2 regions of the Thermodesulfovibrio yellowstonii DSM 11347 genome follow, and region 1 is predicted to be linked to the other one. Evidence: riboswitches for the same ligand, from Rfam matches in the RefSeq annotation. Region 1 holds a riboswitch; the other holds the start of a gene.
The links. A riboswitch is a leader RNA that binds a small molecule or an ion and turns the genes downstream of it on or off. The one in region 1 is predicted to bind cobalamin.
Positions count from the first base shown of each region.

Region 2: linked by a shared signal. The riboswitch ahead of metE (5-methyltetrahydropteroyltriglutamate--homocysteine S-methyltransferase) and the one ahead of THEYE_RS05855 (TonB-dependent receptor) in region 1 are both predicted to bind cobalamin.

Region 1 covers NC_011296.1:1,155,796-1,159,214, forward strand. The annotation lists gene THEYE_RS05855 (TonB-dependent receptor) at 1-1,820, opposite strand, end outside; cobalamin riboswitch at 1,849-2,063, opposite strand; gene THEYE_RS05860 (nucleotidyltransferase family protein) at 2,547-2,858, shown strand; gene THEYE_RS05865 (HepT-like ribonuclease domain-containing protein) at 2,855-3,205, shown strand; gene THEYE_RS05870 (DUF2283 domain-containing protein) at 3,409-3,419, shown strand, end outside.
Region 2 covers NC_011296.1:487,006-490,424, reverse strand. The annotation lists gene metE (5-methyltetrahydropteroyltriglutamate--homocysteine S-methyltransferase) at 1-1,312, opposite strand, end outside; cobalamin riboswitch at 1,343-1,519, opposite strand; gene THEYE_RS02485 (hypothetical protein) at 2,150-2,692, opposite strand; gene THEYE_RS02480 (Wzz/FepE/Etk N-terminal domain-containing protein) at 2,776-3,419, opposite strand, start outside.

The sequences.
Region 1 (3,419 bases):
ACAACAGTAAAATCATTTTTAGTAATCACCTTCCCATAGTTTGAAGACGAAGGATTCCAGTCAACAACTTTTTCATCTCCAGCATAATTTGCAATCAATCTTAAATCCCATTTATCTTTTCCTGCTTTTATTCCAAAAGCAGCAGTGGACTTTGGAATATATTGAAGAGTTTTTCCATACTTTTGTATCTCACTTTCATCTTTACTTGAATATCTTGTATGATAGGTAAAGTTTAAAAAAGGTTCAAGAGAAAAATTTAAACCAACAAATAACCCAATATCATATGAAAAATTTCCTTCTATACCCTGAATTATAGCTCCTTCAACATTTTTAAAAGTCTGAGCTTTAAGGGTGCTATCGTAATAACTCAAGATTTTATCTTTGAATATTGAGTGAAAAAATGTAAGTTCACTCTTGAATAAATCCTTTGTACATGCAACTCCTACATCATATGATTTACTTTTTTCCGGTTTTAAATCTGAATTTCCTATGTAACGGGTTCCCCATGAAGAAACATAATCAGTTGCAAGCTCATCAGGAGCAGGAGCTCTGAATGCAGTTCCAGCATTGCTCTTTATGGAAAGATTATCTGTAAGTTTGTATATAATGCCTCCTCTTACAGTGACATGGTCAAGATTCTCCTTTCTTGGCTTTAAGCTTGTGATACCCTCTGTAGGCAGTATTTTATCTTCAAAATAGTCATAGCGAACCCCCGCATTTACTAAAAGTTTTTTATTGAATAAACTTAATCTTCCTTCAGAAAACAAACCATAACTATCATACTCCGAGTTTGGATTATAAGGAGCACCTGTGCTTCTTGAGCTTTTAACCTCTATCCTATCCCATTGCGCTCCAATAATAATTCTTTGTTCATTCATTGAAAATATTTTCTGAAGGCTTAAACCCTGTGTAGTTGTTTTTTTCAATGTAAGTTCCGAATTCCCTGTACTTCCTTCATGGTCTTCATCACTTATTTTCGTGAAATAATATCCTCCTTTAAAAGTCTCTGTTTTATACTCCAGATCAAATCTATTTCTTTCAATATCTTTGTAATCATCAAGATCTGGTGAGTATCTTGCTCCGGGAGAACCAATATCCCATCCCATCCAGTGTTGAAATCCGAAAGATATATATTGCTTATCAAAAAAACTGTATCCAAAACGAGCTGACACAGTTTCATCATTATATCCTGTGTTTTTTATTTTTCCATAATCTCTGGTAGAATATTCATCCATTGAAGACCTGTTGGCTGAAACATAAAAATCAAACACACCTTTTTTACCATTCAAGTCACCTTTTGTTTTCCAGTATTTCCATGAACCTGCTTCACTTCCAATTGAACCATATATACCCTCTTGTTTCCCCTGCTTTGTAATTATGTTTATTACACCACCCATTGCTGAAGAACCATAAAGCACTGAAGCTGGTCCTTTGACAATTTCAATTCGCTCAATATCATCCACAGGAATTGTTGCAAGATTTACTGTTCCAGCTCTGTTCCCATTTATAAGTATTAGAACTCTGCTTTTAAGGTCATCAAAAAGGTCCGTTCTAAATCCTCTCAATCCAATACTGCTTGTAGATAATCCGGGATATTTGTGAACATGACCAATTGATGATTCCACAATTAAATCCCCTGCATTTTTAGCGGTGGAATTTTTAATATCTTCCTGGGTTATAACCTGAATAGAATAAGGTACATCTTTTTTCGGTTCTTCAACTCTTGTTGCTGTTACAATGATTTCTTCAAGTTGGGATTCTTCTGCTAAGGCTGAATTGACAAGAAATATAAGACAGAAAAATAGAATAAAGAAAACCATTTTCCCCTCCCGCGAGGTTTTCTGGAAGTCTAAGACTTCCAACTGGATAGGTCTTCCGGCTTTGGGCTTCCTTTACCTACTTGCCCGCCTTCCCATCATGGTCTTACCCATAACAGTGGCTTATGCTTCAAATTCTCCGAATGCTTTGAGACATCTGAAGCTCGGGCTTTCGTTCCCTACACGGCTGCGGGGCAGCGGGGGATTCTCACCCCTCTTCCCTTAATCCAGTTAGGTTAAAGTATAACAAATTATATCCAGAGGTTTCAAAATGACTATTGCTTTGATTTCAAGGAAATTGCCCGTAGTGAATATTTTTTAGAAAAAACTCAGGTATATAACTGCTTTAATATTGTCTATTTTGATTCTTGTCTCCCTATAGTTTGCTTCTGTTTATATCAGAGATTCAGTATTTTTTAGAACTTTGTAAAATTAAGGATAGAGTTTTTGAAAGAAAAATAATTGATTTTCAAGGTTTTTTTGGGAGGCAGCGGGAATCGAACCCGCTGAAAGAGGGGATAACTTATTGAATTTATTGGATTTTATTTTTGAATCGGATAGAGTTCGGAGAGAGTTGCAAGAATTTAATTTGTAAAATATTGCATAAATTCAATCTTAAAAATGCGAAAGGGAAAAAACATGACAGAAAAAATAAATTGAAGAAGTTTTTCCGATTAGATAAAATAGAAAAAGATAAATTTTATACTTTAAAGCTAAATATTAGGTAAAATGAGCAAAAAAGTTAAAACATTAAAAGAAATTAGGACAATCTTAGAAAACCTTAAACCTGAATTAGTAAAAAAGTACAAAATTAAAGAGATTGGAGTGTTTGGTTCTTGGGTTCGCGGAGAACAAAAGAAAAATAGCGATATTGATATTCTTGTTGAGTTTGAGGAAAATGCAGGAATTAGCCTTTTTGACTTTATTGAAATAGAGGATTATTTAAGAAAAAAAGTGGGCATAAAAGTGGATTTGGTTGAAAAAAAAGCATTAAAACCTTATATAGGTAAGAATATATTAAGGGAAGTAATCTATTTATGAAAAGAGAGATAAAAGATTATTTGAATGACATTGTGGACGCAATGGACAAGTCAATAACCTTCATATCTGAAATGAATTATGAGGAATTTGTCAAAGATACAAAAACTGTTTATGCGGTTATCAGGGCTCTTGAGATAATAGGCGAGGCTGTTAAAAAAATCCCTGGAAATATAAGAAAAAAATATTCTCAAATTCCATGGCAAAAAATGGCTGGGATGAGAGATAAACTAATTCATGAATATTTTGGTGTGATTTATGAAAGAGTCTGGGAAACAGTTAAAAGAGACATTCCTCAAGTAAAACCTTTAATTGAAGAAATTTTAGATATTATGAAGAAAAATAAATAGGAAAAGGGCATAGGACTTAATAACCAACACATTTGTAGATTAGTTTGATAAAGATAATTTCAACATTTTTCTGAAATTCAATTATCTATTCGAATTAACAAAAAATTTGATAGACTATATTGCGTAGTGGCTAAGCATTTTAAAAATGAAGGATTTTTAATAACAGCTTACCCCACAGATAAAGTAAAGGAAGATGATGTAATATGGGCAAAGT
Region 2 (3,419 bases), 670 kb from region 1:
TATAATCTGCCCTGAATTTTCTTACTTCCTTTGTCTGAGGAAAGCTTCCTATGGTAGTTGTAGGGAAAAGAGGCAGCTTGAGAGAATCCATCTGCATTCTGTATCTCTCTTGAAATTCGGGTTTTCTTAAAATAGCTTTTTCATCTATGCTTGAGATTTTGCTCCTTACCTCTGCCTTTGAAAATATCTCATGGACTATACTTTTCCTTGCTGGCAAGGCTGCTCCATCATTAATTGCTCTTTTGAGAATGGTTAACTCTTCAAGTCTCTCATTAGCAAAGCTTAGCATGTTAAGTATATCCTCTTGAATATGTCCTCTCTCTGCCTCAACAGTTATTGGAAGATGAATTAGTGGAGATGAATTGGAAAGCATAATCTTATCGGTAACTCTGAAAAGTCTCTCCAGCATGCTCATAACAACAGTAAAGTCTGTCCTCCAAGGGTCTCTTCCCGATACAACTCCAGCAATGAGAACTTTATCGGATGGAAATCCAAGAGTTAGTATATTTTCAAGATTTTCCTTGCCGTCTACAAGGTCAAATCCAAATCCATGGACAGACAGAGAGAAAACAAGTTTTTCATATGCTGAAACCGCTTCATAATAAGTTTGAATATAAACTTTTAAAGTAAGTCCCTTTGTCAGTTCCCTGTAAAGACCTGTTAAGAGTTCTATCTCCCGCTCTTCCATATCCATTACCATTGCAGGTTCATCAATCTGTATTTCTTCAACTCCTGCTGCATCGAGTTTTATGAGGAGCTTTTTATAGGCAGGCAATATTTTTTCCGATAATCTTTCCACTCTATCCATATTTAACTTCGCAGACTTCAGATAGGTAAAAGGTCCCACTATGACAGGTTTAGTTTTTACGGATAGACTATCTCTTAGCAAAGCAAATTCCCTAAGGGGCTTGTTTTCCATAAGCTCAAACTCTTCATCCTCTATTTCTGGCACAATGTAGTGATAATTCGTATTAAACCACTTGGTCATCTCAAGGGCTGGAAGCTCTTGAGTGCCCCTTGCCATAGCAAAATATCTATCCAAGGGGTCTGAAATTCTGTTAAATCTCTTAGGCACAGCGTTAAACATTACTGAATGGTCAAGAATAAAGTCATAAAGGGAAAATTCATTAGATGGAATGAGGTCAACTCCAGAGGATTGAATGACTTTAGCATTCTGGATGATTAAAGAATTGGCAGTCTCTAAAAGTTCTACTTTTGAAATCTTCCAGTTCCAGTAGTCTTCCAGAGCTTTTTTTAGTTCTCTCTTCGGACCGATACGGGGATAGCCAAAGACAGTGGTTTTAATCTTCATCTGCTCCTCCCACGAGGCATTTCAGAAAGCCAAAGGCTCTCTGACTGGATAGGTCTTCCGGCTTTGGGCTCTCTTCAACCTACTTGCCCGCCTTCCCAGAGAATTTGCTCTCCAGTGGCATGCGTGGGCTTTCGTTCCCAACACGGCTGCGGGGCAGCGGAGGATTCTCACCTCTCTTCCCTTAAAATCCAGTTAGGTTAAAGTATAACAAAATATATCCAAATCTTTCAAAAAATTAGTATTCGGTCATTTCTTGTCATTCAGAACTAAGTGAGATATCTGAGCCGAAAGGGTCATCCCGAAGGCTTGTCCGAGGGATCTCCCCCTTAAATCGGAAATGAGGATATTCCTCGCCTTCGGCTCGGAAGGATGATTTTCTGTAATTCCGAACACTCTGAATGGATGTGAGAAATCTCTCTTATGTTTCAGTTGAAAGGAAAGAATTCCTCGTCACTCATGGCTCCTCTGAATGACACTTCTCTCTGTCATTCCGAGGGGTCCCAATGACCCCGAGGAATCTGACCTGTAGGGGTCTTTGCCTACGACTCAGGGCTTCCCTACGGTTTGGAATGGACAGTCGTATTCTGTCACCCCGAGCATTAGCAAGGGGGCTACTTCTTTGGAGACGGAGATTCCTCGTCACTTATGCTCATTGGAATGACAGGGAAAAGGGATTGGAACGACAGGAAGAAGTTCGGAATGTCCGAGTGAAAGCGGAATGACAGATGTGGGTAAATGAAAAATAAAGGTGTTAGAGTTTATAGAATTTCAATAAAATGTAACTTTTTTACCATGTTCACATTATATAAAGAAGGAAATTTTTGGATGTAAACATTATTACATGCCGATAATGCTTTCTATCTTTTTAACTCTATCTCTTATCTCCAGATACTGCCTTTTAAGCTGGTTTTCAGCGATAATTCTTTCCTGTTCCTTTTTCTCCATGAAACCAGCCAGTCTATCAAGATGTGTAAGAAGTAAGCCAAAATCAATAAGATCAAATTTTTTATGAAGTTCTCTAACATCGCGCTCGTAGTGTTCAAGCATACTCAATATATTTCTTGAGAATCTTTCAAGTCTTTCAGAAATAGCTTCTATATATGTATTAAAGTCTTCTTTGGTGATATAAATTTTAAGATCATCTCTGGTTACCATCTCAGATTTTATGTAGTTAATCTCAAACATAAACTCTGCTTTTAATTTATTCAGGTCTTCTTTTGTTGCGAAGGCTTTCAAGTCCTCCTTGGTCGCAAAAGCTTTCAGATCTTCTTTAGTTGCAAAGGCTTTCAAGTCTTCCTTTGTTGCCATCTCCTGTCTGAAAATATTAAATTCTTCCTTTACTGCTTTTCTTACAATTTCTAATAAAGTTTTCTCATCCATAAAAACCCTCCAGTCCTTCTACTACACCTATTATAAAAATCTTCAATTTTATTTTCCCATAACTTGACAGTATAACATGTGCTTTAATTTTTCCTTCTTGCTCTAACATTATTCCACCACTCAGCCACAAAGGCAAGAAAAATCCCTGAAAAAAGTGCGCTTATTCCAGCCACAGCTATAATGAGCTTTCTTTTTGGTTTTACGGGAGAATCAAGAGAGGTAGGCTGTTCTATAACGCTTAATATGAAATTTTTATTATTTTTAATTTTTTCTTTTTGTGTTGATATTGCCTCAGCGTAGGTCTGAGAGGTTTTTCCAAGCTCCTTTTCAAATTCATCTATTGCATACCTGAGAATATCCTCAGCAAATTTTTTATCCTTCTGTTCAGAAATTAGATTAATGCTCCCTGTCTTTTTGTCTATCTCAGCCTTAAAAACAATGTCTCCTTGGCCTTTATTGATTGATTTAGTCAAGTTGAGTATATTTTCTTTTTCTCCATACTGTTTTATCAATCTATCAAGCACCTTCTTTTTAAACTCAAGGCTATTAAGTATTGATAGAGATAGATTATTGACCTCTGGCGACTTGGTTTGTCCTAAAGGAATTATAAATGATGTTTTACTATCACTTGTTTTAAATCTCTCAATAACAGACTGACCAATCAAAGAGTCTACCCAAAGAGTTGCCCTTGCCTGATAAATATCGGGAGATAGAAAAGCTACCAAGC